One region of the Cloacibacillus evryensis DSM 19522 genome, then DNA from elsewhere that is predicted to be linked to it. Evidence: riboswitches for the same ligand, from Rfam matches in the RefSeq annotation. Region 1 holds a riboswitch; the other holds the start of a gene.
What was found. Region 1 has a riboswitch for thiamine pyrophosphate ahead of cytX (putative hydroxymethylpyrimidine transporter CytX). Riboswitches for the same ligand answer to the same signal wherever they lie in the genome.
Positions count from the first base shown of each region.

Region 2: another riboswitch for thiamine pyrophosphate. It lies ahead of thiC (phosphomethylpyrimidine synthase ThiC); the one in region 1 lies ahead of cytX (putative hydroxymethylpyrimidine transporter CytX).

Region 1 is NZ_KK073872.1:2,578,717-2,593,813, reverse strand. It holds gene CLOEV_RS11625 (hypothetical protein) at 1-190, shown strand, start outside; gene CLOEV_RS11620 (DUF1850 domain-containing protein) at 181-741, opposite strand; gene CLOEV_RS11615 (ABC transporter substrate-binding protein) at 1,000-2,559, shown strand; gene CLOEV_RS11610 (AMP-binding protein) at 2,854-4,359, shown strand; gene CLOEV_RS11605 (class II fructose-bisphosphate aldolase) at 4,432-5,694, opposite strand; gene cytX (putative hydroxymethylpyrimidine transporter CytX) at 5,815-6,990, opposite strand; TPP riboswitch at 7,043-7,149, opposite strand; gene CLOEV_RS11595 (AbgT family transporter) at 7,445-9,004, shown strand; gene CLOEV_RS11590 (M20/M25/M40 family metallo-hydrolase) at 9,125-10,210, shown strand; gene CLOEV_RS11585 (MFS transporter) at 10,328-11,485, opposite strand; gene ilvD (dihydroxy-acid dehydratase) at 11,660-13,363, opposite strand; gene CLOEV_RS11575 (proline racemase family protein) at 13,410-14,423, opposite strand; gene CLOEV_RS11570 (helix-turn-helix transcriptional regulator) at 14,656-15,097, shown strand, end outside.
Region 2 is NZ_KK073872.1:2,799,358-2,814,454, reverse strand. It holds gene CLOEV_RS12625 (transketolase) at 1-547, opposite strand, end outside; gene CLOEV_RS12620 (hypothetical protein) at 788-1,984, shown strand; gene CLOEV_RS12615 (amidohydrolase) at 2,094-3,275, shown strand; gene CLOEV_RS12610 (amidohydrolase) at 3,275-4,450, shown strand; gene CLOEV_RS12605 (MurR/RpiR family transcriptional regulator) at 4,530-5,402, opposite strand; gene CLOEV_RS12600 (NAD(P)-dependent oxidoreductase) at 5,626-6,522, shown strand; gene ilvD (dihydroxy-acid dehydratase) at 6,522-8,204, shown strand; gene CLOEV_RS12590 (aminotransferase family protein) at 8,230-9,588, shown strand; gene CLOEV_RS12585 (sodium/glutamate symporter) at 9,654-10,847, shown strand; TPP riboswitch at 11,016-11,122, shown strand; gene thiC (phosphomethylpyrimidine synthase ThiC) at 11,186-12,493, shown strand; gene CLOEV_RS12575 (bifunctional helix-turn-helix transcriptional regulator/GNAT family N-acetyltransferase) at 12,554-13,474, opposite strand; gene CLOEV_RS12570 (hypothetical protein) at 13,589-13,807, opposite strand; gene CLOEV_RS12565 (GntR family transcriptional regulator) at 14,096-14,764, shown strand; gene CLOEV_RS12560 (DegT/DnrJ/EryC1/StrS family aminotransferase) at 14,779-15,097, shown strand, end outside.

The sequences.
Region 1 (15,097 bases):
CCCGATGTACGCCGCAGACTTCGCCTTTTTTTGGTTTAAGGTCTTGGTCGTGCAGACGGCCGTCATCCCGCCCATACGTGCGGCCTACCTGAATATGAAAAAGCGGCTGCCTCACGGCTGGAAGTCGTCCCCTTATCTTTTCCTCTCATACAGCGGCGTCGTACTGTTTCTTATAAACCTCTACCTGTAGGCTGAAAAGAGCCTCTGCTGGGGGAGCCGTTCGTAGAGGGCCTCCGTCCTGTAAAGTTTTGCGAACATCAGCGGGCCGTTCTTAACGGCGACAGTCAGTCGTTTCCCCGGAAATGCTTTGAACAGGCATGCCGTGCCGAATGGCGGCAGCGTCATCTTGTTGCGGCCGAAGGTATCGTTGCCGACGCGGAGATAATAGCGGTCCCATGACTGGCGGCCGCCCTGGAATATCATCCATTCGGCCGTTTTTATATAGCGTCCGTTGTCGGGTTTAAGGCAGGGCATCCCCGCGTTCGATGATTTTACGCGCTCCTGCCATGTCCATATCTTGCCGCCGATCACAATATATTCGTCTTCGACAGGGGTCAGCTCCACCGAGTGGATATATGTCGTCGTAAGGTGGTGTCCGAAAGCCACGGGCACAGAAAAAAGCACGTTGCGTTCGTCGTCGGTGAGGAGCAGCGAGTCGACGCGCCAACCCAGGGCGGCGATGAAAAAAGAGGCGCCGAGCAGAGAAAAAAAGAGCAGGAAGACCGGGATATGTTTATGCATATTGTTTCACCTCGTTTCCGCTATACATTATCACCTGGAGAGGGTTTTTACAAATTATGAAATTCATATATCAGGGCGGCGCGTGAAGTTCGCCGGCTGCGCCGGCGCAGCCGGACGGCAGGGCTGGCCGCTCCGTTCGTTAATTGAGGGCTTGATGGTTCTGCCCCGATTCATTTATGAACTCCTATGCTGTATACTATCGATATTAAGATGAGGAGTGGAACGATGTCCGAAAATATTCGGGATGTATTGTCCGATTTGATAGACAGTTATGGAATAAATATTCTGGAAGACCCTGACAGGTTGTCTCAATTTCTTGAAGACCGCTGCGCGCGGGAAGCCGAGGAGGCCTTTCACCTGACATTCGCCCTTCGGTACCTTCTCAAAGGCGGCTGGCGCGCCGCGTCGGCGACTGCCGTTCTGGACAAGGAACAGGAAGAACGTTTATGTCAGCAGCTTGGCTTCACCGCCGCGCAGTCGCGGGATGTAACGGCGCTGATAAACGGCGCGGTCGCCGATAGGTTCACTAAAGAAAACTCCGCGGAGGATAGCTTTGTCGCGACGCCGGGCAATCTGCGGCGGATATCCGGCGGCATCTCAAACAGGCCGCGAACTACGAGAATACGCACAAAATCCCTCTACAACGGCATTATCCTGATCGCGTCGCTTCTGGTGCTGGGCGTCCTCTTTTTTCAGATCGGCAGCCAGCGTACCCCTGTCGGCGACGAGTTGCGCATCGCCTTTTTTGCCCCCATGTCCGGGCCGGAGGCGCGGCTTTCGCATGTGCAGCTTCGCGCGGCGCAGCTTGCGGTGGAACGCATAAACATGCAGGGACCGCTGCGGGGAGAATATAAGATTAAGGTGATCGGCTTCGACCTGCCAAAGGACCCGGCGAAGGCCGTGGCCGCGGTCCGAAACGCGATGAAGGACAAGAGCTTCCTCGTGATGATGCTTGGCGCCAACAATGGGAATATCCCGGACCTGGCGCGGCTTGCCGAAAGCGTCGAGGCGCCGCTCGTCATTACGTCGCCGGAACCGCCGAGCGAAGAGGACCTGCTGGACGGCACGCTGCCGTACCTCTACACCTTCAGCCTCGTGAACGACGCTAAGGCGCGCGGCAAAGTCCTCTCCTATTTTGCCGCGCAGGCGCTGCATAAAAAACAGATCGCCCTTTACTATGACTCGTCAGGCAGGCTCCCTGAGGAGACCTACCTTTCCGCGCGCAAGTGGGCTGTGGGTTTTGGCTCTAAGGTCGTCGCGGAACTCTCATACAACGGCAAGCGCGACGGCGGCCACTCGGCGGCGATGAGGGCGATAGCCGAGAGCGGGGCCGACCTGCTGATAATTCCCGGCGGAGGGAAAAACTCGGCCAAGATCATCTCGGAGGCGCGCGCCGCCGGTTTCAGCGAGGCCATTCTGGGTGAGGGATACACCGAAAAAACCTACGCCGACGCGGGCGCGGCGCTCAAAGGCAGTTGGTGGGTGAACGAGGTATCGGCGCTTGATCCGCCGATACGTTCCGTTTTAAAAGAGTACAAGAGCCTTTACAACGAAAATTGTCCGCCCGAAGACGTTATGCCCGCCATTCTCTCCTATGACGGCGTCATGTGGATCGCGGCGGCTCTCCAGAGCACGCCGGGTTTTCGCGGCGAGGCGATACGGCACACGCTGCTTGCCACGAAAAATCTGGCTTTGACGCACGCGACCCTGACCATCGACCCGCGCAGCCACTTGCCGCTGAATAAAGCCATGGCGATAGTCTTCTGTGCGAACGACAAAGGAATATTTCAGCGGCGCGTCAGGATAAGCAAGGATTAGCGGCGGCGGCCGAACCTGTGAAAGACGAAAGGGCGGACTCATATCCGCGATGATGAACGCCCGCTAAAAATCTTACGCGGCAATGCTCGGCAGTGGATAATATCGGAAAAATCTGTGATAATACTAAGAGGGTCGCTGACAGCTCCCTTGCGGGGGATTACGGTCGGCTCTGGCGGCGTTGATCATTAGATGAGAGCCGAAATCTTTGATTTTCGGTCATCGAGGCCGGCAGTGATACCGGATGGTGCATACGATCAGCGCCTCCTTAATAAAGCGTAGCAGGGTGGCATGAGGATGGTAAGGAAGTTCAATGAAGACCGGCTTGATGATGCTATAAGGGCGGCCTGGCAGGGAAAAGAAGAATCGGACTGCATCTGGTGGCAGGGGCGGTGGTGGAGTTGGCGGCGTTTTGAAACGCTTGTCGCCGACTGCGAAGAGAAGCTGAGGGCTTCCGGGTTTGGCGTCGGACAGCGCCTTGCCGTACTGCTGCCAAACTCTCCGATGGCGCTTGCCCTCTCCGTCGCCTGCTGGCGGCTCGGCGGAGCCGTCGCGCCCCTCAACGCGCGTACCGGGGCCGTAAACCTGATAGATACTATAAAGATGCTCGACGTAAACGCCGTCATCCTTACGGAAGAGGGCCATAAAAAGGCGGAGGGATTTCCCGCTGACATACCGCTCGTCCCCTCGGCGCTTGAAGGGCCGCTGCCTGTGTGGCGAGGCAGAGAGGGAAGCCCGGATACGGCGGAGACCGCCGTGATCTTCTCAACGTCCGGGACCTCGGGACTGCCGAAGGCGGTCGCCTGCCTCCATTCGAACATGCTCGGCAATCTCGCGCCGATAGAGGCGCACGTTCCCGGCCTGCTGGATGACGACGCGGTATTTCTCAACGTGCTGCCGAACTTCCACACATTTGGCTATAACCTGGCGGGAATGATGCCGCTTGCTTTTGGGTTGCGCCAGGCGGTGGTCCCGAGCTTTGTGCCGGTCGACAATACGATAAAGGCTATCGAGGAGTCTGGGGTAAACAGGATCATCGCCGTGCCGACGATAATGGCTTTCCTGCTGGGGGCTCTCGCTAAGAAGGATCAGCACCTGAAGGGCATCACTCACGTCATCACCGGCGGAGACCGCCTCAACGTGCAGATGGAGGGGCGCTCCCGTGAATATCTCGGCGTCGGCATCCTTGAGGGCTATGGCCTGACAGAATGTTCGCCGGTCGTTGCAGTAAACTCCACGGAGGCGGCAAAAAAGCTTGGCACGGTGGGACGTCCCTATCCGGATTACGAGATAGAGATACGCGACCGCGAGGGGAGGCTGCTCGACATCCATCAGGAGGGGGTGCTCTGGGTAAAGGGCCCGTCCGTCGTTCCCGGTTACTTCCGCGACGAGGAAAATACGAAGGAACGCTTCCATGACGGCTGGTTCAACACCGGAGACGTCGTTCAGATAGATGACGACGGCTACATCAAGATCGTAGACCGCGCGACGGATATAATAATCGTCAGCGGCTTCAACGTATACCCGCAGGAGGTCGAAGCGGCTCTCTGCGCCCATCCGGCTGTGCACGCTGCCGTCGCGGTCGGCGAGAAGAACAATGTCGCCGGAGAACTTGTTAAGGCCTTTATCATCCTCAACGAGGGGGCCGAGGCATCGTCGAAAGAGCTGATGGATTATTGCCGCGAGAGGCTGGCGCACTACAAAGTGCCGCGCAAGATCGGCTTCGTCGCCGAATATCCGCTCTCTCCCACGGGCAAGATCCTGCGCCGCGAGCTGCGGAAGATGAAGATCGAGAAGCAATAAAGACAAAAAAGAGGCCCGCGCGGAAATCTCCGGCGCGGGCCTTTCCCTTAATAAATTATTTCCGTCTTATGTTTAGTCGTCGTAATTCTTGCCGTCATTCCCGCCTTTGCCCGGCGCGGTGGCCGCGGTGTAGTTCTTTCTCTCGCCGAGGACCTTGCGGTCGGGAGCGGCGTTCTGGTCTACGCGCTTTGCCATAACTTCGGCGACCGCCTCGGCGCTGCCCTCCGCTCCGAAGGCGACGATGAAGCGTTCGGCCCACCAGGCCATTTCGTCGACTATCCTGTCTACGATGGGCTTCGGCTCCGCGAGTATCATATCGCAGAAGGGCAGATTGAGCTTCTTATAATCTCCGCTCTTGCGGCTCATGCCCTTTTCGTCGCCGGCGGCGACGATCTTCTCCCAGAGCTCGACGGAGATGCCGCGGTCGGCCTCCTTCGTATAGGTGCCGCCCTCGGTGATCGCGTTGCCGGTGTTCGGGTCCATCTTGATCCCGAAGTAGACGTTCTGGAAGAGCGTCGCCACGTTGCCCTTGCGGATGCCGTACTTGCGGAAGGTCGAGACCTTGTCGAGCGGGGTGCCGGAGATGCCGTGCTGCGCGATCGTCACGCCGTAGGGCGCGATCGCGTCGGCGATCTCCTTCGTGCGCGCCAGGTCGATGCCCTCCATCTGTCCCGCCGTCGGGTCGTAGGTGCCGTGGAGGCTGCCGTTCGAGATCGCGAGGTAGTCGGGGAATATCTGCCAGGCGTTGAGTCCGCCGATATAATAGAGGGCCTCTTCGACCGTTGAAAGCTCGCCGGGGCCCTTTATCTCGCCGACCTCGACCTCAAGTCCGAGCTCCGAGGGCAGCCAGTCCGCGAGCGCGCGGGTGGCGGCGAAGTTGTCATAGTCGTCCAGGTGTGAAGCGTCGATAGCCACCGAGGTGAAGCCGTTGTTGAGGATCTTTGTGAGATGTCCCACGCCCTTCAGCACGTCGGCCCAACCTTTAATGGCATAATGGTCGACATGGAGCCCGAAGACCGCGCCGTGTCCCATCTCCTCGGAATACTTCAGGGCGTATTCGGAAATGTTGTCGTAGGTCGCGCCGCAGTAAGTCGACTCCGACTTTGCAAGCTCGATGAGCACCGCCGCGTTCTTTTTCTTTGCCGCCTGGAGCACCGCCTTTATCACGAGCGGATGACGCGCGTTCGCCGCCAGCACGATGGAATCGACTTCTCTGGCCGCCGCCGCGATATCACGCCCGCTGACAAGCCCCATCTCCGTATCGCCGAAACGTGCCTGCACGTTCAGCGGACGCTTCTTCAGCAGCTCCTGATATGCTTTGCTCTTTACATCCATTGGAATCTCCCCCTGAGAAATTTTTATAATAAGGTGCTTATAGACTAATTGTAGCCCTTATACATGGATATTGCAAAGGAAATGACGCAAGATCGTAAAGTGAAATATTTATCTTTGTTATTATTTCTCAGGTATCAGTTTGCCGGCCAGCCATGTCAGCGCGGCGGTCGCGGCGATCACCGGCAGCGTCGCGCCCACGGGACTGCCGGCGGTCATAAGATACCGGTAGAGCGCGAAGCCGGCGCCCCAGAGGATCAAATTCCTCGGCGAGAGCTGCCTCGCGGCGCAGTTCCTCTTCAAGATAAAAAAGTCGGTCACCATCACCGCCGCCATCGGCGCGAAGACGGAGGAGATGAGATAAAGCAGGCTCTCATAACTGTCGGAGCGCGCGAAAATGGCGATCATCGTGCCGATAAAGCAGACGGCGACGCCGGCGGCCTTTTCCCTGATCCCTTTGAATATGACGTGGAAGCTGATGCCGGCGGAATAGGCGTCGAGAAAGGTCGTCGTCACGGTGGAGAAGGCTACGATCACCACGCCCGCGGCGCCGAGCCCGGCGTCGAGCATGATCTTCGCGATATCGGAGCCGCCTGTGTAGAGCGCGACGCCGAGTCCGATGAAATACATCCAGCAGCTGGTCAGCGAATAGACGGCCGTGCTGACGGCGGCGCTCTTTTTCGGTTCGCGCGCGTCGCGCATATAGTCGGAGATCAGCGGCAGCCACGACAGCGGCATCGCCACCGATAGTTCCATCGCGTCCGCGAAGCTCATTACGCCGCGGGCAGCCTCCGTCTCACCGCGCTTAAAGACGATGAAGGAGAGCACCAGCGTGAGGATGAAGAGCGCGCCCATCGCGATCTTGTTGACGCGTTCAAAGTTCTTCATATCGAGCAATATCCAGACGGCGATCATGATGCCGATCACGCCGCACCAAAGCATGTTGTCCGTGCCGAATACCGGGTTCAGGATAAGGCCGAGCGAGATCGCGCCGCCCGCGATCATCACCGCGGTCCAGCCTACGAGCTGCAGCACGTTGAGCGCCGCGAAAAACTTAGCCCCCTGCTCTCCGAAGGAAAGCTTGACGCTCTCCATCGCGCCGCGCCCGGAAAGCCCGCCGATCAGCGCCGCGAGATACATGAGAAAGCCGCCGATCAGGTGTCCGGCGACCACCGCGCCCATGCCGCGCGCCATCCCGAGCGGAGCCATCAGCGTCCCCGTGTATATCTCCGCGATGGAGACCGCCGCGCCGAACCAAATCAGCGCGTTTGCCGTTGTCGTTCTCTTTTCCTCATTCATCAAAAACACTCCTTAAAAATAATGACGGCCCCTCCAAGAAGGACAGCCGTCACTGAATTCGAGCTATTCTCCCTACGGTGGCATTACCCACATCAGGTTCATCGGGTCGAGGCCGCGCCTCCTCTCAGCCGAAATATCCAGGCTCCCCATAAATCACGCGGGAATCGTTCCCGCTTTCGTCACGTATTCTAAACAGTTTCGCAGGCGTTGTAAAGTTTATTTTTACGATATTTATTAATAACTGTACTAGAAGCATTTCTCCTTATAATATTGGCTTGTTTTAAAAAATTATTGACAATTTTTAAATATTCAAGTATGTTATATTTAATTATTTTATTTGGCGAGCAACTGGCGCTATTACAAATAAATATACACGAGCAGCGCCAACAACGGCGGAATCAACTGGGTTCTTTGCAGTTATTCATAAATATCTTTATCAGGAGGAATTTTTGTAATGACAGCCGAAACAAAGAAGAGGGTTTCTCTGTTCGACCGTTTTCTCAATGGAGTTGAGCGCGTGGGCAACAAACTGCCGCATCCGATAGCGCTCTTTGCGATCTTTGCCGCCGTGACGGCGGCGCTCTCCGCGATCTTCGCGGCGATGGGCGTCTCCGCGACCGGCGAACTTATCAACCGCGCGACAAATACCGTGGAGATGCAGACGATCCAGGCGATAAGCCTGCTTAACAAGGAGGGCGTCGTCTATATGCTCACCTCGGCGGTAAAGAACTTTACGAACTTCGCCCCGCTGGGCGTCGTCCTCGTCGCCATGCTCGGCGTCGGCGTCGCCGAGACGAGCGGCTACATCCCGACGATCCTCAAGCGCACGGTGGCGGTCACGCCGCGCAGCCTCATCACGCCCGTCGTCGTCTTCCTCGGCATCATGTCCAACATAGCCTCCGACGCCGGATACGTCGTTCTCATCCCGATCGGGGCGCTGATGTTCATGGCCTACGGGCGTCATCCAATGGCCGGCCTGGCCGCCGCCTTCGCCGGCGTCTCGGGCGGCTTCTCCGCCAACCTCGTCATCGGCACCACCGACCCGCTGCTCTCCGGCATCTCGACGGAGGCCGTACACATCCTTGACGCGGCGCGTTCCGTCGAGCCGACCTCCAACTGGTACTTCATGATCGCTTCGACATTCCTCATCACGATCATCGGCACGATCGTCACAGACTACATAGTCGAGCCGCGCCTTGGCAAATACAACGGCAAATTTCTTGAGGGAGCCTTTGAATCGAACCAGATCACGGAAAAAGAGCGGAAAGCCCTTAGGATGGCGAACGCCGCGCTGCTCGTAATGACCCTGATCGTCGTGGCCGTATGCCTGCCCGCCGACTCATTCATGCGCAACCCCAAGACCGGAAGCCTTATAGCCGGCGCGCCGCTCATGCAGAGCATCATCGTGCTCATCATGTTCTTCTTCCTCATTCCCTCGGTGGTCTTCGGCTATGCCTCCGGCAAATTCAAAGACAACAAAGACGTCTGCGGCGCGATGGGCAAGGCGATGTCCTCGATGGGAGCCTACATCGCCCTTTCATTCGTGGCGGCGCAGTTCATCAACTACTTCAGCTACACGCACCTCGGCACCATCATCGCCCTAAAAGGCGCGCACGTCATCGAATCGACGGGCATCGGAGGCATCCCGCTGATGATCCTCTTCATCCTCTTCAGCGCCTTCATCAACCTCTTCATGGGTTCGGCCTCCGCGAAGTGGACCATCCTCGCGCCGGTATTCATCCCGATGTTCATGCTACTCGGCTACTCGCCGGAGCTGACGCAGGTCGCCTACAGAATAGGCGACTCGACGACGAACATCATCACGCCGCTGATGTCCTACTTCGCGATGATCATCGTCTTTGCGAAGGAATACGACGAAAACTCCGGCATCGGCACGCTGATCTCGACGATGCTGCCGTACTCGATATTCTTCCTCATCGGCTGGTCGCTGCTGCTCGTCGTCTGGATGTTCTTCGGCCTGCCGCTGGGTCCCGGCGCGGGGTTATTTATGTAAATAAGGGGTCAGGCGATCCCTTGCGGCCCCCCGGCATCGTTCATCTCGGGATAATTTTGCCGATAATAGCCTGAAAATAACCCCTGGTGGAAGTATAATGATAAAAACCTGTGAAAGAAGATGAAATTTTTGATAAACAAAGAACGTCTCTTAAAAAACTTTCTTGAATACCTCGCGATCGACAGCGAAAGCGGAAACGAGGCGGCGATGGCCGGCCGCGCCGCGGCCGACCTTAAAGCGCTTGGCTGCCGCGTCCGCATAGACGAGGCAGGCAGCGTCGTAGCGGTATTCGCGGGAGAGGCGCCGGCGCTTCTCATGAGCGCCCACATCGACACCGTTACGCCGGGCAAAGGTATCCGCCCCATCATCACCGACGGCGTGATACACACCGACGGCAGCACCATACTCGGCGGAGACGACAAATCCGGAGTCGCGGCGATCATCGAGGCGATCACGGCGGCGCGCGAGCAGGGGATCGCCCACCGCGCCGTCGAGGTGGTCCTCACCGTCGGCGAAGAGGTCGGCATGATCGGCTCCAAGTCCCTCGACTATTCTAAACTCTCCGCGAAAGAGGCGGTCGTCTTTGACTCCAGCGGCGACGCGGGCAAGATAATCACCGCCGCGCCGGGGCAGACGAAGATCCGTGCCGAGATAAAGGGCGTTGCGGCGCACGCGGGGCTCGCCCCAGAAAAGGGCGTCAGCGCGATACAGGTCGGGGCCGCCGCCGTCTCCGCGATGAAGCTGCTGCGCATCGACGAGGAGACGACGGCCAACATCGGCACCTTCAAGGCCGTTGGCGCGACGAACATCGTCAGCCCCTGCGCCTGCATTGAGGCCGAAGTGAGAAGCCGCGACAACGCGAAGCTCGAAGCGCAGACGAAGCACATGGTGGAATGCCTGGAAAAGGCCTGCCGCGACTTCGGCGCGAAGCTCGACTGCCAGGCGGCCACCAGCTACACCGGCTATACCCAGTCTGACGACGAGCCGCTCGTCATTACCGTAGTGGAAGCCTGCAAAAGACTCGGCCTGAAGCCCGTCATCGGCTCCACCGGCGGCGGCAGCGACGCGAACATCATGAACGCCAACGGCATAAAGGCGGTAGTCCTCGGCACCGGCATGGACAAGGTGCACACCACCTCCGAGCGCATAACGGTGAAAAACCTCGAAGATACCGCACGCCTCGCGCTGGAATTGATGAGGCTGTAAATGGAATAAGGAATCCCTCTGGACTCTGTCTGGGGCAAATGAAGTAAAAGGCGTTCCGTTTTTTTATTGACGGAACGCCTTTTATCTTACCTCGGCATGGCGGGGATGGGAAAAATATCACTTCTCCTGCCTGCGGCTGAAAAGTATCGCCATGGCGGCGGAGAGCGCCAAATACAGTCCGGCGTAGCAGGCTAAAGAAAGGTCTGCGCCGTTTATCCTTGACGATAATGATAATAACGGCGGGCCCAAAAACATCCCGATCCCCCAGAACAGATAATAGGCTCCGGAGATAGTGCCCTTATATCTCTCGTCAACGGCGTCATTCAAGAAAATCATTGAAGCGAGGTAAAATATGCCGAGCCCGATACTTGATATGGTGAGCGCCGACAACATCCCGGCCGCCGCGGGGAGCAGCCGTGTCGCCGCAAGCCCCAGTGAGGCGAGGAAGAGCCCGGAGACCATAAAGATTTTGGCACCGAAACGGTCGCAGAGTTTTCCGGTTATCAGCTGGGAGATGCTGATCGCGATGTAAAACAGCGAGAAAAAAATGCCGATATAAGTTGAGTCAAAACCCTTTTCCTCAATGAGGTAGGCCGGTATCGTCGTAAGAAATATCCCGTATCCGGTCCCATACAAAGTAATGCCAAGCAGGGCGGCAAAGATGGACGAGTCTTTGATCATCGCCATAATATTCGCCAGATTGAAGATATTCTCCGCATTTTTCCCCGGGCGGATGTCGTCGACCAGCCAGGCGATCAAAAGCGCCCCCGCGAGGCAGGCGAAAGCGTAGATGAGAAAGAGATTTTTCGCCGCCAGGAATTTAATGAGGAACACTCCGAGGATCGGCCCCATGGTAAGCCCGATGTGTATTATCGCGTTATATGACCCCATAACGGAGCCTTTGGAAGAGGCGTACTTTATTGAGAGCAGCGCGGGCGCGAGCGCCCAGACGGGAGCCTCTCCAGCGCCCTGCAGCAGGCGCGAGAGAAATATCATGGCCGAGCCGGTGGAAAAATAGTAACAGAGCCCGGTCAGGAAACAGAGGAAATACCCGGACGCCAAAAAACGCTTGAAGCCGAATCTGTCCGCCATCGCGCCGACCGGTATCTGCAGCACGATATATGCGACGGCGAACATAGAGGCCAGGTAGCCTACATTATTGCCGTTCCCGTCTAATTCTATGATTCTTTGCGGCAGCAGGGCGACGATCATCCCGACGCCGATCATCATCAAAAAAGCGGAGAGGTTAAGCCCCAAAAGAGTTTTGTCTTTCATTGTTTCCACCTCTCCGTTTTTTCGCGCTGTTTTCAGCGGCGTTAGATATATTTGGTAAATAGTGTTGAAACTAAAATATATTATAAATTTAATATCAAATATTATCAATAATTGATTGAATATTTGTTGGTTTAAATAGAATCGCCGCCCCTCGCCCTATCAACCGCCGGCCGCCTAAAACTCCCGGCGCACCTGCCCCTCGTCCTCCACGCGGTCGTCGATCATCGCGCCTTCGTGGGCCTGGAGCGCGCTCTTCGCGTAGATGCCGAGGATGCCGCGCTCTTTTTTGAGCGGCAGCTTCCATTTCGCAAGGCGTTCTCTGATCACATCATCGGGCAGGTCGAGGTTTACCGTGCGTCCGGGGATATCGATCCTGATGAAGTCTCCATCTTCGACGATCGCGATGACGCCGCCGACGGCGGCTTCGGGGGAGATGTGGCCGATCGCCGCCCCCTCGGTGAAGCCGGAGAAGCGTCCGTCCGTCAGCACAAAGACCTCCTGTCCCATGCCTATTCCTACCAACGCGTCCGTGGTCATCATCATCTCACGCATTCCGGGCGCGCCGCGCGGCCCCTCGTAGCGGATGACGACGACGTCGCCCTTTTTTATGTCTCCAGTCACGACGGCGCGGTGCGCCTCCTCGTCGGAGTTGAAGACGCGCGCCGGTCCCGCGAATTTTCGTATCTTTTCGGAAATCGTCGTCGTGCGGCAGATCGCGCCGTTCGGGGTGATGTTCCCCCTCATGACGGCGATGCCGCCGCTTTTGAAGACGGGGCTTTCAGCCGCTGTCAGCGTCTCATGGTCGGAGGAGCGGCGCAGAGAGGCGATCTCGCCGATGGTGTGCCCCGACACGGTGAGGCATTCCTTATGCAAGTAGTCCCTCATCTCACCAAGGACGGCGGGGACGCCGCCCGCGTTATAAAGGTCGATGACCGTTGCTTTTCCCGTCGGGATGACGCGGCTGATGACGGGGATCGTCTCCGATAATTTGTCAAAATCGTCGAGAGTCAGCTCGACGCCGACCTCGCGCGCGAATGAGAGCAGGTGCAGCACGGCGTTGGTCGAGCCGGCGAGCGCCATCGTGAGGATGACGCCGTTCAAGAGCGCTTCGCGCGTGAGGATGTCCTTCGGCTTCACTCCCTCTTTGACGAGTTCCACGATGCGGCGGCCCGTCTGTGTCGCGAAGCGCTCCTTCTCCGCGTAGACGGCGGGGACGGTCGACGATCCTGGCAGCGCCATGCCTAGCCCCTCGGCCAGTATCTGCATCGTGTTGGCGGTGCCCATCAGCGAGCAGGCTCCGGGGCCGGGACAGACGTGGTCTTCGAGGTAGCGTATCTTTTCGCGCGCCTCGCCGCTCGCGTAGTCGGCGCCGAAGACGAGCTGGTCAAGCTCGCTCATGACGACGCTGCGGCCTCCGCTCTTACATACCTCCTGCGGGCCGCCCGTCAGCATGATGCAGGGGACGCCGGCGCGAATGCCGCCGATGAGGACCCCCGGGATGATGCTGTCGCACGAGGCGAGCAGCACGAGGCCGTCGAGCAGCTGTACGCCGGTCATGATCTCCACCGAGGAGGCGATGACGTCGCGGATGACGAGCTCGTAGCGGAAGTGCGGCATCCCGATCGGCACAGCGCCGCAGGTGGCGATCGTGCCGAATTCAAAGGGCGTGCCGCCCGCCTGTAAAATCCCCGCGCGCACGCGCGCCGCGAGGCGGTCGAGGTGCACGTGGCCGAGCCCAGCGTCGTTCGCGGTGTTCACGATGCCGATCAGCGGCTTGGCCAGGTCTCCGTCGTCATAGCCGCAGCCCTTGTAGATCGCGCGGCGCGACGAGGAGCCCCTGCCGGAAAAAAGTCCCAGTTCCTTGGAGCGGTATGTCATTTGTGCTCAATCCCTTCTATAAATTCATATAAAATTTGACCGGTCCTCAGAGCAGGAAGCCCTCCGGCACGGGGTCGGCCGGGTCGAGGACGAACTTGTTGAAGCCCGTTATCCAGGCGGGGCCCGCGACCTTCGGGATTATCGCCTCGTAACCGCTCTCGGTGACGGCGGCCAGCGGCGTGCCCTCGAACTTTGTGTCGATGATGCTTGCGGCTTGGAATTTTTCTCCGATATCAAGTTCTTTGCGCGAGACCAGCAGCGCCATCCGCGCCGAGGTCCCGGTGCCGCAGGGGGAGCGGTCCACCGAACCGTCGGCGAAGACGCAGATGTGCCGGCTCCGGCAGCCATATTCCGTCCTTTCGACAGGCGAGGTGATGAGCACGCCGTAGATGCCGTTGATCTCCTGCTTCTCCGGGTGGCGGATCTCGAGGTTGGCGTTTGCCCAGCGCTTCATCTCCATCGCGCGTGCGACGAGCGCCGCCGTCTGCTCCGGCAGCACGCGCAGCCCGAGCTTTTCCTCCTCGATGAAGATGTAAAAAGCGCCGCCGTAGACGACCGCCGCCTCCACCGCGCCGGTCCCTTCCACCGGTATCGTCACGCTCTCTTTATATACGAAGGCCGGGACGTTGGTGAAGGCGACGTGCTCGACGTGTCCGTCTCTTACGGTCGCCTCCGCGGTGATGCGTCCGGCCGGAGCGTCTATCCTGATCGTGTTTTCTCCCTCGCGCAGGTCGAGCAGCCCCGTCTCGGCGGCGGCCTTCACCGTGCCGATCGTTCCGTGGCCGCACATGGTGCTCATCCCCTCGTTGTGCATGAAGAGGATGCCGAGGTCGGCGTCGTCGGTCACAGGCGGCACCAGCACCGCGCCGAACATGTCCTTATGGCCGCGCGGCTCCTTGAGTAGCATACAGCGGATATTGTCATAATGGCTCGCGAAATATTCCATCTTTTCCAGCATCGTCCGTCCCTCGACCTTCGGGATGCCGGAGGTGACGACGCGTATCGGCTCGCCAGCGGTGTGGGCGTCGATGGCGTCGATAGTTCTCGTAAAATTCATCATGAAGGTGTTGCCCCCCTTTTCTGCCTCTTGATAATTTTATACGTTATTAACAATATTTTGTCAATTATATCATGACACGGGAAATTAAGAGGGTTTTTCGTCTTGGAACACGGGCTGAATAATGCAGATAATTCAAGGAATCATCGGCATTAACATTTTTTTTGCGAAAAGAGAAAAAATATTGTCATTAACAATTTTTTTATGATAGAATAGACTAAAATGGGGGCGACGGATGATGAACAAACATAAAACGCCCGCGGAACTGCTGCCCTATAAGGGCCTGGTGGCGGGACTGGGAGAGATACTCGGAAAAGACTGCGAGATATTGCTGCACGACGTCTCAAATCCGGAACGCTCGATCATCGCCTGCGCCAACGCCCATGTGAGCGGCCGCGGCGTCGGTTCGCCGATGACCGATTTTGGGCTGCGGATGCTGAAAGATCCCGAATACCGCAAACTGACTGGCATCTATAACTATCGGGCGAGGACCGACGACGGCAGGCTGCTCAAATGCGGCGTCTGTTTTATCAGAGACTCTTTGGGGGAAGTGATCGGCTTTCTCTGCATCAACATGGATATCACGAAAATCAGCGCCGCGCGCGAGGCGCTTGACGAATTTTTCCGTATAGACCCCGCCAACGCCGGCGTGCCCGAGTACCGCGAGCATTTTTCAA
Region 2 (15,097 bases), 220 kb from region 1:
TGAGTTTCTCTTTTGCCGCGATCCTGCGCGCCTCGGCGACCTGTCCCTTGACCTGTTCGCCGTCTCCCATGACGACCCAGGTGTGCGCCCGCGAGCCGCGTGCGCGGGCCGCGAGAGCGAAGCCGACGCCCGCCGCGAGTCCCTGTCCGAGGTTGCCGGTGCCCCAATCGACGCCGGGAACGTCGCGCTCGACATGTCCCTGATAGGGGCTGCCGGCGCGGCGGAAGTTCGCCGCCATCTCATGCGCGGGGAAGAAGCCGTATTCGGCGAGCGCCGCGTAGAAGCCAGCCGAAGTGTGCCCGTGGCTGACGACTATGCGGTCCCGCTCCGGCGAGTCCGCGAGTTCCGGCGTGACGTTCGCCGCGCCGAGCAGCGTCATGTAAATATCCATCGACGAGAGCGCTCCCGCGGGATGCCCGCTCTTTGCCGCCGCCGTCGCGACGACGGCCCACACGCGCGCCTCGCGCGCCGCCCCGCGCAGTTCGGCGACGCCCTCCGCGCTAATCCCCTCAGACTTAAAACCCCGTATTTCCTCTGTGACCTTCATTTAACAAAAAACTCCTCTCATTATGCAAAGGGAATTATGTAAACACATAACTTTTCTAATTGTACAGCTAAAGCGCTCAATTTGGGGAATTTTTCCCGAGGAAATATGAATTTAACGTAAAGGGGCGGCAAAACAGGCAAAAGGCGTGACTTTAAAGGATTTTTAACGCGGCTGATACACACCGGATGCTAAATACTGTAAAATGATTACATCAACAATATCTGCATAGGAGGAATTTTTATGAGCAGTATCGTGGCATTTTTAGTTCTTGCCGTCGTCTATTACATAGGCGAATTTGTCGGCACCAAGACAAAGGCGTGGATTCCGTCTGTCTTCGTCATCGCGTCGCTCTTTCTTTTCGGTTACTGGACATTTTTCCCCAAGGACATCGTGGCTCTGGCGGGAATGGGCGCGCCGCTCGGAGGCACGCTCGTCATCATGCTCTGCATCACCCACATGGGAACGATCATCTCCATCAGGCAGCTGCTTGACCAGTGGAAGATAATCTGCATCACGCTCGCGGGACTCGCCGGCATGGTCGCCCTCTGCTGGTTCGTCTGCATCCCGCTCGTCGGACGCGCCTACGTCATCGCGGGACTGCCGCCGCTCACGGGCGGCATCGTCGCGGCGACGATGATGAACACCGCCGCCGCGGAGAAGGGGCTGACGACCGCCGCCGTACTCGCGATCGCGATGTACGCCGTGCAGGGGTTCTTCGGCTACCCGCTGACCGCCGTCTGCCTCAAACTTGAGGGACGCCGGCTGCTTAAAAAATACCGCAGCGGCGAAGTCCATGTCAACAAAAATGAAAAAGTCGACACCGTCGTCGGCAACATGGCTACGGGTGACGTCCTTAAATACCGCATCTTCCCCGAGATCCCCGCGAAATATTCGTCGACGGCGCTCATCCTCGCGAAGCTGATGTTCTCCGCGTATCTGGCCAGTCTCGCGGCCAAGCTCACGGGCATCAACATGGCGGTCCTGGCGCTGCTCTTCGGCATCGTATTCACCGAGCTCGGGTTCCTGGAGAAGGACGCGCTGCATAAGGCCGGCTCCTACGGCTTCCTCATGTATGTGCTGATGATCTTCGTCTTCGCGGGGCTCAAGGACGCGACGCCGCAGATGCTCGGCGAGTGCATCGGGCCGATGCTGACGATCATCGTCGTCGGCGTCGCTGGCATGGCGGTGCTTTCGATAATAGCCGGCAGGATACTCAAGGTGAGCTGGGAGATGGCCTTCGCGACTTCGCTGACGGCGCTCTACGGCTTCCCGCCGAACTACATCCTCACCGAGGAGTCGGTCAAGGCTCTCGCCGAGACGCCCGAGGAGCACCAATATCTGCTGGACGCGATGCTGCCGCAGATGATCGTCGGCGGCTTTGTGACGGTAACGATCACCTCCGTCATCATTGCCGGTATTTTTATCGGACTGCTTTAATAAAGAGCTGCCGGCGGTACCAGCCGCCCGTGTCACAGGCGGCTGGTACCGCCGGCGGAACAGACGTTTTTGCTTGCGAACGTTTGTAAAATAAATTAGGAGGCTTGAAATGAATATAAAAGAAGCTGCCGAGAGGCACAACGGCTACATCGTCGCCCAAAGGCGCCGCTTCCACGCCCATCCCGAACTTTCGTTTGAGGAGAGGGAGACGACGGCGGCGATCAGGGGCGAACTCGAGGCGATGGGGATCGCCGTCGAGACCTTCCCCGATTATTACGGCCTCATCGGCACTATCGAAGGCGGAAAGCCCGGGGCCACGGTGATGCTGCGCGCCGACATCGACGCGCTGCCCTCGGTCGAAAAGACGGGGCTGCCCTTCGCCTCGGAAAACGAGGGCAAAATGCACGCCTGCGGACACGACGCGCACATCTCGATGCTGCTCGGCGCGGCTAAGATACTTTCGGAGATGAGGGACGAGCTCAGCGGAACGGTGAAGCTGCTGTTTCAAGCGGCGGAGGAATCCTGCCACGGCGCGGAGTATTACGTCGAAAGGGGCTGCCTCGACGGCGTCGGCGCGATCTTCGGCATGCACATCTGGGGCACGCTCGACGCGCCGCTCATGAGCCTCGAGCCCGGCGGCCGCATGGCCTCCTGCGACAACTTCAAGATCACCGTCCGCGGCCTCACCGCCCACGGCTCGGCGCCGCACCTCGGCCGCGACGCGGTGGTCGCGGCTGCCTCTATCGTCATGAACCTCCAGACCTTCGTCAGCCGCGTCAACGACCCGCTCAACACTCTCGTCGTCTCCGTCGGCACCGTACACGGAGGGCAGCGCTTCAACATCATCGCCAACGAAGCGGTGATGGAGGGCACCGTGCGCACCTATTCGCGCGAGCTGCGCAAGACGATCGACAAACAGCTCGAAAAGATAATAAAGAACACCGCCGAAGCTCTCGGCTGCGAGGCGGAGCTGCAATACGACCGCTTCCCCGGACCGATCATCAACGACCACGACGACCTCAACCGGATCGCGAGAGAGGCCGCCGTCAAGCTTTACGGCGAGGATATCCTCACGACGATGCCGCGCCTCACCGGCTCGGAAGACTTCGCCTACTTCATGGAGAAGGTCCCCGGCTTTTACGGCTTCATCGGCGCGCTCAACCCCGCCTGCGGCATCACGTACTCGAACCACAGCGACAAATTCACCGTCGACGAGGATGCGCTGCACCGCGGCGCGGCGCTCTACGCGCAGTTCGCGAAAGACTTTACAGACGAAAGGGCGGCGAAGTAATGGCTGACATCAAAGCGCTGGCCGCGAAATACAACGACTATATCGTGGAGAGGCGCAGATACTACCACGCCCGTCCCGAACTGACGGAGCACGAGGCGGAGACGACGGAGGCCGTCGTTAAGGACCTCGAGGCGATGGGGCTTCCCGTCGAACGCTTCGAGGGAATGTACGGCTGCGTCGCGACGCTGGAAGGCGCTACGCCCGGAAAAACGGTGCTGCTGCGCGCCGACATCGACGCCCTGCCCGTAAAAGAGGCGACCGGCCTTCCCTTCGCCTCGCGGAACGAGGGCAGGATGCACGCCTGCGGGCACGATGCGCATATCGCGATGCAGCTCGGCGCGGCGAAGATCCTTACGGAGATGCGCGGCGAGCTCGGCGGCACGGTCAAGTTCTTCTTCCAGCCCGCCGAAGAGCTCGCGCTGGGCGCCAAAGGCGCGGTCGAGCGCGGGCTGATGAAGGGTGTTGACGCTGTCTACGGCGCTCATGTCTGGGGGCTGGTCGACGCCGGCAAGATAAACATCGCCCACGGCGAGCGCATGGCCTCCTGCGACATGTTTACGCTGACGGTCAGGGGCGAGGCGAGCCACGGCTCCGCGCCGCATCTCGGCCGCGACGCTGTCGTCGCCGCCTCGGCGGTAATCATGGCGCTGCAGACCATCGTCAGCCGCGTCAACAACCCGCTCAACTCGCTCGTTCTCACAGTCGGCACCTTCGACGCGGGGCAGCGCTTCAACATCGTCGCCGACAAAGCCGTCATGGACGGCACCGTGCGCACCTTCGACCCGAAGTTCCGCATGAAGATGGAGGAGATGATCAGAAAGACCGCCCGGGATGTGGCCGCCGGCTACGGCTGCACGGCGGAGCTCGATTACAAATACCTCTGCCCCGCGGTGATAAACTCCGACGAAAAGGTCGTGGAGACGGCGCGCGGCGCGGCGGTCAAACTCTTCGGCGAAGATGTGCTCGTCCCCTTTGAAAAGCTCATGGGCTCCGAAGATTTCTCCTTCCTCATGGAGGACACCCCGGGAGTTTACGGCTTCATCGGCGGACGCAGTAAGGATGTCCCGGGGTCTGGCATGTCGAATCATCACGAATGCTACACGATAGACGAAAAAATACTCCCCATGGGAGCCGCGCTCGCGGCACAGTTCGCGGCGGATTTCCTCGCAAAATAAAAGTACAGGAAAAATGTAAAATCGACGCGGGCGAAGGAATTGTGATAACTCCGGCCCGCGCCGGTTTTTTACCGCTCTCTCACGCGTAAATGCCGGATTCCTCCCACAAAGCTTCGTGCTTTTCCAGCAGCCCCGCCGTCTTCTGTGGGTCTGCGGCGCCAATGGCGGTCAGCAGGGCGGTTATCAGGCACATTACAGGGGCGATATTGTCGGAATATGAGAGCAGCTCCGTATATACGAGCAGAGATATTTCAGAGTGAGGTATGAGCGGAGAGGTCATCGTATCGGTGATGGCTATCGTATGGGCGCCTTTGCTGCGCGCTGCCTCCAAAGCGTCGACCGTGGATTTGGGGTATTTGGGCAGACTTATGGCTAGTACGGCGTCGTCTTCGGTCAGCGTCGCCAGATAATCGATAATTTCGTTGCTGCAATTGACCGCGAATACCGACTCTCTGATCCAGTTGAGAACGAACGCGAAGTAATAGACCAGCCCATAGGAGCTTCTTGAACCGACGAGAAATACTCTCTTTGCTTGTGACAGCACGGCGACCGCCCGGTCAAAATCTTTTTCATTGAGATTCATCATGGCATACTGGATACCGTCTATCCCCTTTTGCATCATGCCCTGCATGATCCCGCCGTCGCCGCTTAACGAAGTTTCTTTCAGCCGCTGCGACATGGTGATCTGAGTTTTTAACAAATCCTGTATCTCGCGCTGAAACTCGGAATATCCGGAGTAACCGAGCGTCGTGGCAAATCTGATGATACTTGATTCGCTGACGCCGCATTGCTGCCCCATCTTGAACGATGTCAAAAAAACAGCCTTTTCATAGTTTTGCAGAATGAAGTCCGCGATCTTTTTGTGGCTTTTGCTGAAAGAGGGCTGCATCATTCTGATGCGTTCCATGGCGTTCCCCGCGGGGACTAAAGGGTTGGAATCCGTTTTATTCATAATGTGCCATCTCCGATTTTTATTGATGAATTTTCTCCGTTATTTTACATGAGTAGTCGATTCTTGACAAGAAAAAGTAAATTTTACTACAAAAAACTATGTATATATTTAAATAATGGAAATAATCCATTATTTTTTGCAAAATGATTGACTTGCTCCGTAATATGGTGTATTTTAACCATGTTGTCGCTTTTATCTAAAAGAGAGTAAAGGGGTGGTTCCGGTGAAGCTTGGATTTGTCGGCTTGGGAAAAATGGGCAAAAATATGGCTGTAAACCTGGCTATGAAGCATAAAGACGAGGTAATGGCTTACGATGTTTCTAGCGCCTGTTATCGTGAACTTTCAGAAATTGGAATAAAACCGGTGGATGATATCCACCAAATTGCGTCGGCAGGTATCATCTTTCTTTCTTTGCCAAACGCGCGGATAGTTGAAAATCTATTGATCGGCGAGAACGGCCTTTTGGAAAAGCTGTCTCGCGGGCAAGTTGTGGCGGATCTAAGCACCATCTCTTATGATTCGACGATAAAACTCCACAACGCCCTTATGGCGAAAGGAGTGCGTTTTCTCGACGCCCCTGTTTCCGGCATGGAGGCGCGCGCCAAAGACGGCACTCTTTCGGTGATGTGCGGCGGCGACTATGAAACCTTTGAATATGTAAGGCCATATTTTGAAATGATGGGCAGCAATATTCTCTTTATGGGCGGGCCGGGGTGCGGCCAGCTCGCAAAATTGATCAATCAGCTGCTGTTCGATATCAACGCCGCGGCTTTGGCCGAGATACTGCCGATGGCTGTAAAGCTGGGGCTCGACCCGGAAAAGGTAGGGGCGATCGTCAACAGCGGAACCGGCAGAAGCTATGCCTCTGAATTTTTTATTCCCAGAGTGCTCAAGGGAATATTTTCCCAGGGGTATTTTATGGAAAACGCGTATAAAGATCTCGTCAGCGCGGCCGAGCTCTCCGCGAACAACGGGATACCTCTGCCGGTGTTAAGCGCGGCGACGTCGACCTATCAGACGGCGTTGCTGCGCGGACTTGGCGGGGAAGACAAGGGCGCTATGATAAAGGTCTATGAAGAGCTGCTCGGCGTAGTTTTTCGCGCAGGGGCTCGGGCGTGATGGGCGAGACGGAGAAACGCGGAGACCCGCGGAATATAACCGAGGCCTATTACGAGGGGCTGATGTCGTCAGTCGGGTATCGCGGCAAAGATCTCGCGAAGCCGATTATTGGCGTCGTCAATTCCTGCAACGACGTGAACCCCGGCCATAAGCCGCTCTCCCAATTGGCGCTTTATGTAAAGGAGGGCGTGTGGGCGGCCGGAGGCGCACCCGCTGAGTTTTGCGTTCCCGCGCCATGCGATGGGATGGCGCAGGGAAAAGGGATGCATTATGTGCTTCCTCAGCGGGACCTTATCGCGGCTTCCATTGAGGCGATGGTCAGGGCGCATGGGTTCGACGGATTGGTTTTTCTCTGCTCCTGCGACAAGATTGTCCCAGGTATGCTTATGGCGGCCGCAAAGCTTGACCTTCCCTCGCTCTTTATCACGGCGGGTGCGATGCTGCCCTATCAGAGCTGCGGGAAGGATTATGTCACATGTGACCTCAAAGAGGCGATCGGCAAGGTCAACAGCGGCGAGCTAGACGCGGCGACTTTTTCTGGCTGGAAGAAAAATATTTGCTTCTCCCAAGGAACATGCTCCATGTACGGTACGGCGAATACGATGGGCTCTTTTTTAGAGGCCGTAGGCGTCGCTCCGTTTGGGAGTTCGACGATGCTTTTCTGCGCTTCGGAAAAATCCAGACAGGCGAGAGACGTCGGAGAACGTGTTGTCGAACTGGTTAAAAATAAGACGTCGTTTTCGAAAATATTTAATCCAGCCTCGCTCAACAACGGGATCCGCTATATCTCCGCCACCGGCGGCTCGACAAACGCCGCCCTGCATATTCCGGCGATCTCCAAAGCTATGGGGCACCCCATTTCCCTCTCTGATTTTGACAGGGAACAGGCCGCCGTCCCCGTAGTGGCAAAATTCAAACCCGCGTCGGAATATAACATCAGCGACTACCATCGCGCCGGAGGCGTCCTTTCCGTGCTTAGGCAAATTGCCGGTTACGTCGACACGAGCCTTCCTACGGCTATGGGGGGAACGCTGAAAGATCATATAGAAAATACTCCCCATGTTGATTGCGAAGATGTGATTTCTAAGCCGGCCGATTCAAAATTTCAGGACGGATGTTATTCGATTCTCTTTGGAAACCTCGCCCCCCGAGGAGCAGTGGTAAAGAAGACCGGGGTCGATCCCAGCATGTATTGCCATAAGGGGCCGGCCGTCGTTTTTGATTCGGAGGAGGAGGTTCGTGATTATCTGCTGGGTGGCTCTGTCGCCAAGGGGTCGGTCCTGGTGATCCGCTATGAGGGGCCTAAGGGCGGCCCCGGCATGCGGGAGATGTCTATACCGGCGGCGATGCTTGTCGGAATGGGGCTGCATACGTCCGTGGCCATGATCACCGACGGCCGTTTTTCAGGCGCGACCAGGGGCCCGTGCGTCGGCCACATTACGCCGGAGGCGTGGGACGGCGGTGTTATCGGACTTGTGCAAAACGGCGATGCTATTGAGATAGACCTTAATAAAAAGTCCCTGACGCTCTTCGTCTCCGACGAAATTCTGGAAGAGCGGCGGAAAAAAGTAGTCAGGCCGGCACGGAAGGCCGACGGGATCCTTGAGGCTTACCGCCAGGGAGTGCGAGGGGCGGACGAAGGCGCCGTCTGGCTCTACGGCGGCTCAAATCATAAAGAATAAAATATCAATCGGGAGGTTATGTATCATGGCAGCAAACAACGCACCGCGCAACAACGTATTCTACAGGACACAGACATGGCGTTACCCTAAGATAGTGAAAGGCGAAGGCGTCTTTCTCTATGGCGAGAACGGAAAAAGGTACCTCGACGCGTGCTCGGGATCGGCTGTCGCCAATATCGGCCACGGCAACGCCGAGATCGCCGATTACGCCCGCGGGCAAATGGCAAGGATAGCCTTTACCCACCTTTCAAGGTGGACGGTGGATACTATCGAGGCGTGCGCTGAAAAGCTTGCTTCATGGACGCCTGGAGACCTCGATCACGTATACTTCGTTTCAGGCGGAAGCGAGGCTGTGGAAACAGCCCTGAAAATGGCCCGCCAGTATTTCATCGAACGCGACGGCTCCAGCAGCAAATGGAAAGTGATATCGAAGTGGAACGGTTTCCATGGAAATACGCTGGGAGCGCTTTCCGTTACGGGCATAAGCGGCCGCAAAAAGGTTTTTGATCCGATACTGCTGCAGTTCCCAAAAATACCCCAGTTCTATCACTACCGCAATCCATGGGGCTGCGGCACACTGATGGAGACGAGCGTCAAAGCTGCGGAAGCTCTTGAGTCCGAGATACTTCGCCAGGGGCCGGAGAATGTCATGGCCTTTATAAGCGAGCCGGTCGTAGGCTCCGCCTGCCCGGGGATTCACCCCGCGCCCGTATACTTCCAGATGGTGCGGAGCATCTGCGACAAATATGACGTTCTGTGGATCGACGACGAGGTTATGGCGGGGTGCGGAAGGACAGGAAAGAAAATGGCGGTGGAACATTTCGGCGGCGCGATCCCCGATATCCTCTGCACTGCAAAAGGGATGAGCTGCGGCTATACTCCAATCGGAGCGGCCGTCGCGTCGGAGAAGGTTTTTAACGCCATCATGATCGACGGTTCCGGAAGCTTTCATCACGGACATACTTACGCCGGCAACCCTCTTTCGACAGGGATCGCCTGCAAGGTGATGGAAATTATCGAACGCGAGCATTATATCGACAATGCCGCCGTGCAGGGCGAATACCTCCTTGCCAAACTCGAAGAACTGTACAAATATCCTATCGTCGGCGACGTGCGCGGCAAAGGCTTGATGTGCGGCATCGAGTTCGTGCGCGATAAAACTACCAAAGAGCCTTTCGAGACAAAACAGAACATAAAGGGCAAGATCACCGAATATTGCTTGGAGCGCGGCATCGTTCCCTATCCCGGAGGCGGCTCCGCCGATGGAGTGCGCGGAGATCATATCCAGATCACCCCGCCGATCACCATCAGCCGCGAAGAGGTCGATATTCTCATCTCCGCGCTCGACGCCGCGATAAAGCAAGTTTGCGATGAACTTCGCTGACGCTTTTATCCTCCGAATAAATATCCTTATGATAAGATAAGCTGGGATTACGGGAGAGATATACGATGAATGAACTTTACAATATCCAATTCAGCAGCGTTTACACCCTTTTCTTCGCGGTCATATTAGCGTTGCTGGGCGAATGGATAAATTCCAAGGTATCTGTTTTCAGAAAATACTGTATCTCTGGGGCGGTCGTAGGCGGGCTGCTTTTCGCGGCGTTGGCGCTGGCCCTTCGCTTGACGGGAGTCGTCGGATTTACCTTTGATAACTCCTACCAGGGGTTTTTCATGGACCTCTTCTTTACTGCCAGCGGATTTGGCGCCAGCATGGTCGTCCTTAAAAAAGGAGGCAAGGTTGTCATTGTGTTCTTGATACTGGCCTCTCTGCTTGCTTTTCTGCAGAATGTCCTTTCCGTATCGCTGGGCACGATGCTAGGCTTGGAGCCGATGATAGCGCTGATGACCGGTTCCATCCCGATGACCGGAGGGCACGGCTATGCGGCTTCCTTCGCTCCGCCCGATTACCCCGGGGCGCTTTCGGTCGCGATAGCCGCCGCCACCTTTGGGCTCGTCAGCGGATCATTGCTTGGAGGCCCGCTCGCCAACAGCCTGATCCAGAAAAAACATCTGCTGGACAGTGTTGCCGACGGCTCCATGGATACGGAATCGCCGGAAAAATCCGCCGCGATGGTTTCTGTCGGCGAGATACCCAAATCGTTCTTTCTCATATTCGTGGCGCTTGGCGTCGGTATGATCATGCAATCGGTGTTCAACTATTTCTTCCCCTCCGTCGTACTGTCGTCTCATGTGATGGGGATGTGCGGTGGGGCTGTGATGAGGGTGGCGCTGGACGCGAAGAAGGCCGATGTGCCGGAGGTTGAAATAGAGACGATCGGGGACGTATTCCTGACGGTCTTCGTTTCAATGGCGATTTATACGATGAAGCTCTGGGAACTTATCGACATGGCGCTTCCCATTATGGTTGTACTGCTGGCCCAGGTGCTGCTGATGTATCTTTTTGCCCGCTATCTCACCTTCAACCTTACCGGAAAAAACTACGATGCGGCCGTGATCTGTGCCGGGCATGTCGGCTTCGGTTTAGGGGCGGTACCTGTCGCGATGGCTAATATGAACGCTCTCCGCGTCAAATATCGCTATTCAAAACTGGCGTTCCTGGTGGTTCCTGTGATAGGCGGTCTCTTTTGCAACTTTACTAATGCCGCGATCATAACCATGTGGTTGAATTGGTGCCGCTGACCGCGGACGCTATTGAATAGTAAAGCCCTCTTCAGAACTATATAGTTTTATGAAAGGAGCCCGGAGAGCGTTTGTTCCCCGGCTTCCTTTTTTATTGCCATCGTGGAAGGCCCGCGTATTTTTTTTCTCACGCGCTTGACAAAAAGGAAAGAGGCGTGTTCTAATTAAACAACAAAGCAGGGGAGCTTGCGCGGCAGGCTGAGAGGAAGTTATTTACTTCGACCCTTACACCTGATGCGGGTAATGCCGCCGTAGGAAGATAGCATAAATGTCTTTTAAGCGGGGAATGCCTATTCGGGTGTTCCCCGCTTAATTTCTGCGAAGAAAGTGGTGGCACGATGGATCATTCAACACAGATGGAGGCGGCGCGCCGGGGCGTCTTGACAAAGGAGATGGCGGCGGTCGCGGAGAAGGAGCGCATCGGAACGGACAAGCTTATGGGGCTGATGGCCGAGGGACGCGCGATAATACCATGCAACAGGCTGCACTCCGCCTTATCGCCCAATGGACTGGGCTCGATGCTTAAGACGAAGATCAACGTCAACCTCGGTACCTCGCGTGATATGACCGATCTTGAGATGGAGTTCAAAAAGGTGCAAAGCGCCGTCGAAATGGGTGCCGAGGCGATCATGGACCTGAGCTCCTTCGGCGACACGCGGAAATTCCGCCGCCATCTGACGGGGAATTGTACGGCGATGATCGGCACGGTGCCGATCTACGACGCCGTCGTCTACTATAACAAGCCGCTGGCGCAGATAACGACGGAGGAGTGGATCGATATCGCGCGGATGCACGCCGAGGACGGCGTTGACTTCATGACGATACACTGCGGCATCAACCGCGATACGGCGCATAAATTCAAAAAGAACAAGCGCCTGACGAACATCGTCTCACGCGGCGGCTCGATAATCTTCGCCTGGATGGAGATGACTGGCAAAGAAAATCCCTTCTATGAACGTTTCGACGAGCTGCTCGAAATATGCCGCGATTATGACGTGACGCTGAGCCTCGGCGATGCCTGCCGCCCCGGCTGTCTCGCGGACGCCACCGACGCTTCGCAGGTTGAGGAGCTGATAACGCTCGGCGAACTGACGAAGCGGGCCTGGGAGCGCGACGTGCAGGTGATGATAGAGGGGCCGGGGCACATGCCGCTGAACCAGATCGCGGCGAACATGGAGATAGAAAAGACGCTCTGCCACGGCGCGCCCTTCTACGTGCTCGGACCGATCGTCACCGACGTCGCCCCCGGCTACGACCACATCACCTCCGCGATCGGCGGCGCGCTGGCCGCGGCGAGCGGCGCGGCCTTCCTCTGTTACGTGACGCCCGCAGAGCACCTGCGTCTGCCGGATGTGAACGACGTCAAAGAGGGGATCGTCGCCGCGCGCATCGCGGCGCACGCCGCCGACATCGCGAAGGGCGTGCCCGGCGCGAGGGAATGGGACGACCGCATGAGTTTCGCGCGTAAAAAGCTTGACTGGGAAAAGATGTTCGAGCTGGCGATCGACCCGGAAAAGGCGAGGCGATACCGAGCCGAATCAAAGCCCGAGAAAGAGGATACCTGCAGCATGTGCGGCAACTTCTGCGCCGTGAGGAACATGAACCGGATACTCGATGGGGAGATCGTCTCTATTTTTGACGAATAGAGGCTGATGGCATGGACGGCGGCGCGGGCACGGCCGCCGCCCATGCCTGTGACGCCGCTCTTATCGCAGCTCCAGGTCCCAGCGCTCTTCGAGAACGGGGACGCCCCATTCCGAGTTTTCGCCCGTTTCAGTGATTTTGAAGCCCTTCGCCGCGTAAAGGCGTCTCGCCGCCTCCTGGGCGCTGACCGTCCAGAGGAATGCGCGGTGATAGCCCCTTTCTCGGCAGAAATCGAGCGCCTTATCAAAGAGCTTTTGCCCCGCGCCGAGGCCGCGCAGTTCAGGCTCGAGGAAGAAATAGCGCAGCTGCGCCGTCTTCGCGTCGGTGTGGGTTACGGCTACGCAGCCGGCGGGAGCGCCGGCGCTCTCGAGGATGTAGATATTATCGAGCTCCGGGTCGAAACGGTCCACCAGCGCCAGCACGCCCTCCCGCAGGTAACGCTGCCATATTTCTGAGGAAAAGCCGCGCTCCGTCTCGTAAAGCGAGAGCTGCCTCTCGATCACGTAGTCCACGTCCGTCTCGCGGAATGTGCGGATGGAGAACCCGGCGGGGGCGGCCTCGAGATATTTTTTTATCGTCCTCATCGCCTGCCGGAGTTTGCCGCGCTCATCCTCGCCGAGTCCGGAGATGAGCCGCTCTATCTGCCGGTTGGAACGTTCGTCGAGGCCGCGAAGGACGCGCCTCCCCTCGTTCGTCAGCCGGATGTCGCTTGCGCGGCTGTCATTTTTGTTCGCCGCCCGTGTGACGAGCCCGTCTTTTTCAAATTTCACGACGATCCTGCTCATATAACTGCGGTCTATTCCGAGAGCTCCGGCGAGCCGGTTGGCGGTGCAGTTCTTCGTCCTGCCGATCTCGAGCAGCACCCTCGCCTCGGTGAGAGAGTAGCCCGAATCAAGAATGTGCCGGTCGAGCAGCCCTATCACCCCCGTGTAGAAGCGGTTAAAGGCCCTGATCTCGGTGATGGTGTCCATGTTATTGTCCATTGCTGAGCGATCCCCTTATAATATAATAGTTGACTTCGTCCATTATGATAGGCAAATTGATGGACAAAGTCAACTATTTAAAATTGCTGTCGCAGGCGCGCGTCAGCGTAAAAATTATTCTTCCTCTTCGCGTTTTTCCTCCAGCCGCCGGTTCTCCTCTTCGATCTCCGTCAGGTAGAGCCGCCATATCTTCAGCGCGAGCCAGGCGCAGAAAGTGCCGCCGATAAGCCCCGCGGCGATCGGCAGCGGCTTGGGCACGCCCATCGCGTAGCTTCCAAGCCCTCCGAGCGCGTAGCCGAAGGCGATTATAGTAGAAAATGACAGGAACAGCACAATCAATCGTTTACTCATTGGGTAATTGTAGTATTGCCGCCCAATTATGGCAAGCAAACGTTTATGACGCATACGGTGCTTATTCGCGCCGATTTACAGGAGGAAAGAAAAGATATTGCGGATACGGGATTTTATGCTAAGATTAATTGTTCTTGTACTACACTATGAGGGGCCAAAGCTCCCATAGCGTTCTCTTCACGCGTTTCGCGGGGAGTTGAAAATTTTATACAGGATAAGTCTAGGGAAGAGTTTATCGCAACAGGCAACATCTAGGGGGATTATTTTGTAATGATGCAGCGTTCCAGGATATACAACACATCTTCGGATTTCGTCTACCTTGATCTGCGCGGCAAGATCGTCAGCAAAGAGCTGAAGCCGGCGCAGAGACTGCTGGAGGTAAAGATAGCGACAGAGATGGGAGTCAGCAGGACTCCCGTGCGGGAGGCGTTGAGGCGTCTCGCCAACGAGGGGCTGGTGAAGATAGTTCCCAACAGCGGCGCGCGAGTGGCCGCCCCGACCGTGAATGAGATGGAGAACGCCTACAATGTGCGCGAATATCTTGAAAATCTCAGCGTCGAGCTTGCCTGCCGCAACGGTATGGACCGCCGCGTGCTCGAGCGTCTCGAAGAGGTGCTGCGCTCGGAAGAGGGCGCCTTTGAAAATAAGGATATCGACGCCTTTCTTGAGGCCAATAACACTTTTCACCGCCTTATCGCGGAGTCAGGAAAGAATACGGTGCTCTGCGAGTATATTGACAATATCATGCTTCGCACCAACGTCTATATTTTCTTTTACGACCAGTTCGACGAAAAGGACAATTCTTCGTCACAGGAGCATCGGGCGATATTACGCGCGATAGCCCAGCGTGACAAGGAGCGGGCGCAGGAGTTTATGAGGGAGCACCTGCACCATTCGCACAGGGCGCTTGAGGTTCCCGATTTCAGAAACAGAGATTAAACGGAGGTAATATCATGACAGAAAATACAAAGATACCGTCATTCGACCTTACGAGAAATTATGCGCGCGTGAAGGAAGAGGTAAACGTCGCCGTCCTCAGAGTGCTCGATACTCAGCATTTCATCCTCGGCCCGGAGGTCGAGGCGCTGGAGAAGGAGATCGCCGCCTATCTCGAGGTAAAGAGCGCCGTCGGCTGCGCCTCCGGCACCGACGCTCTCGTTCTGGCGATGATGGCGCTTGATCTGAAACCGGGAGACGAGGTCATCACGACGCCGTTTACCTTCTTCGCCACGGCGAGCTGCATCACGCGCAACGGCGCGACGCCGGTATTTG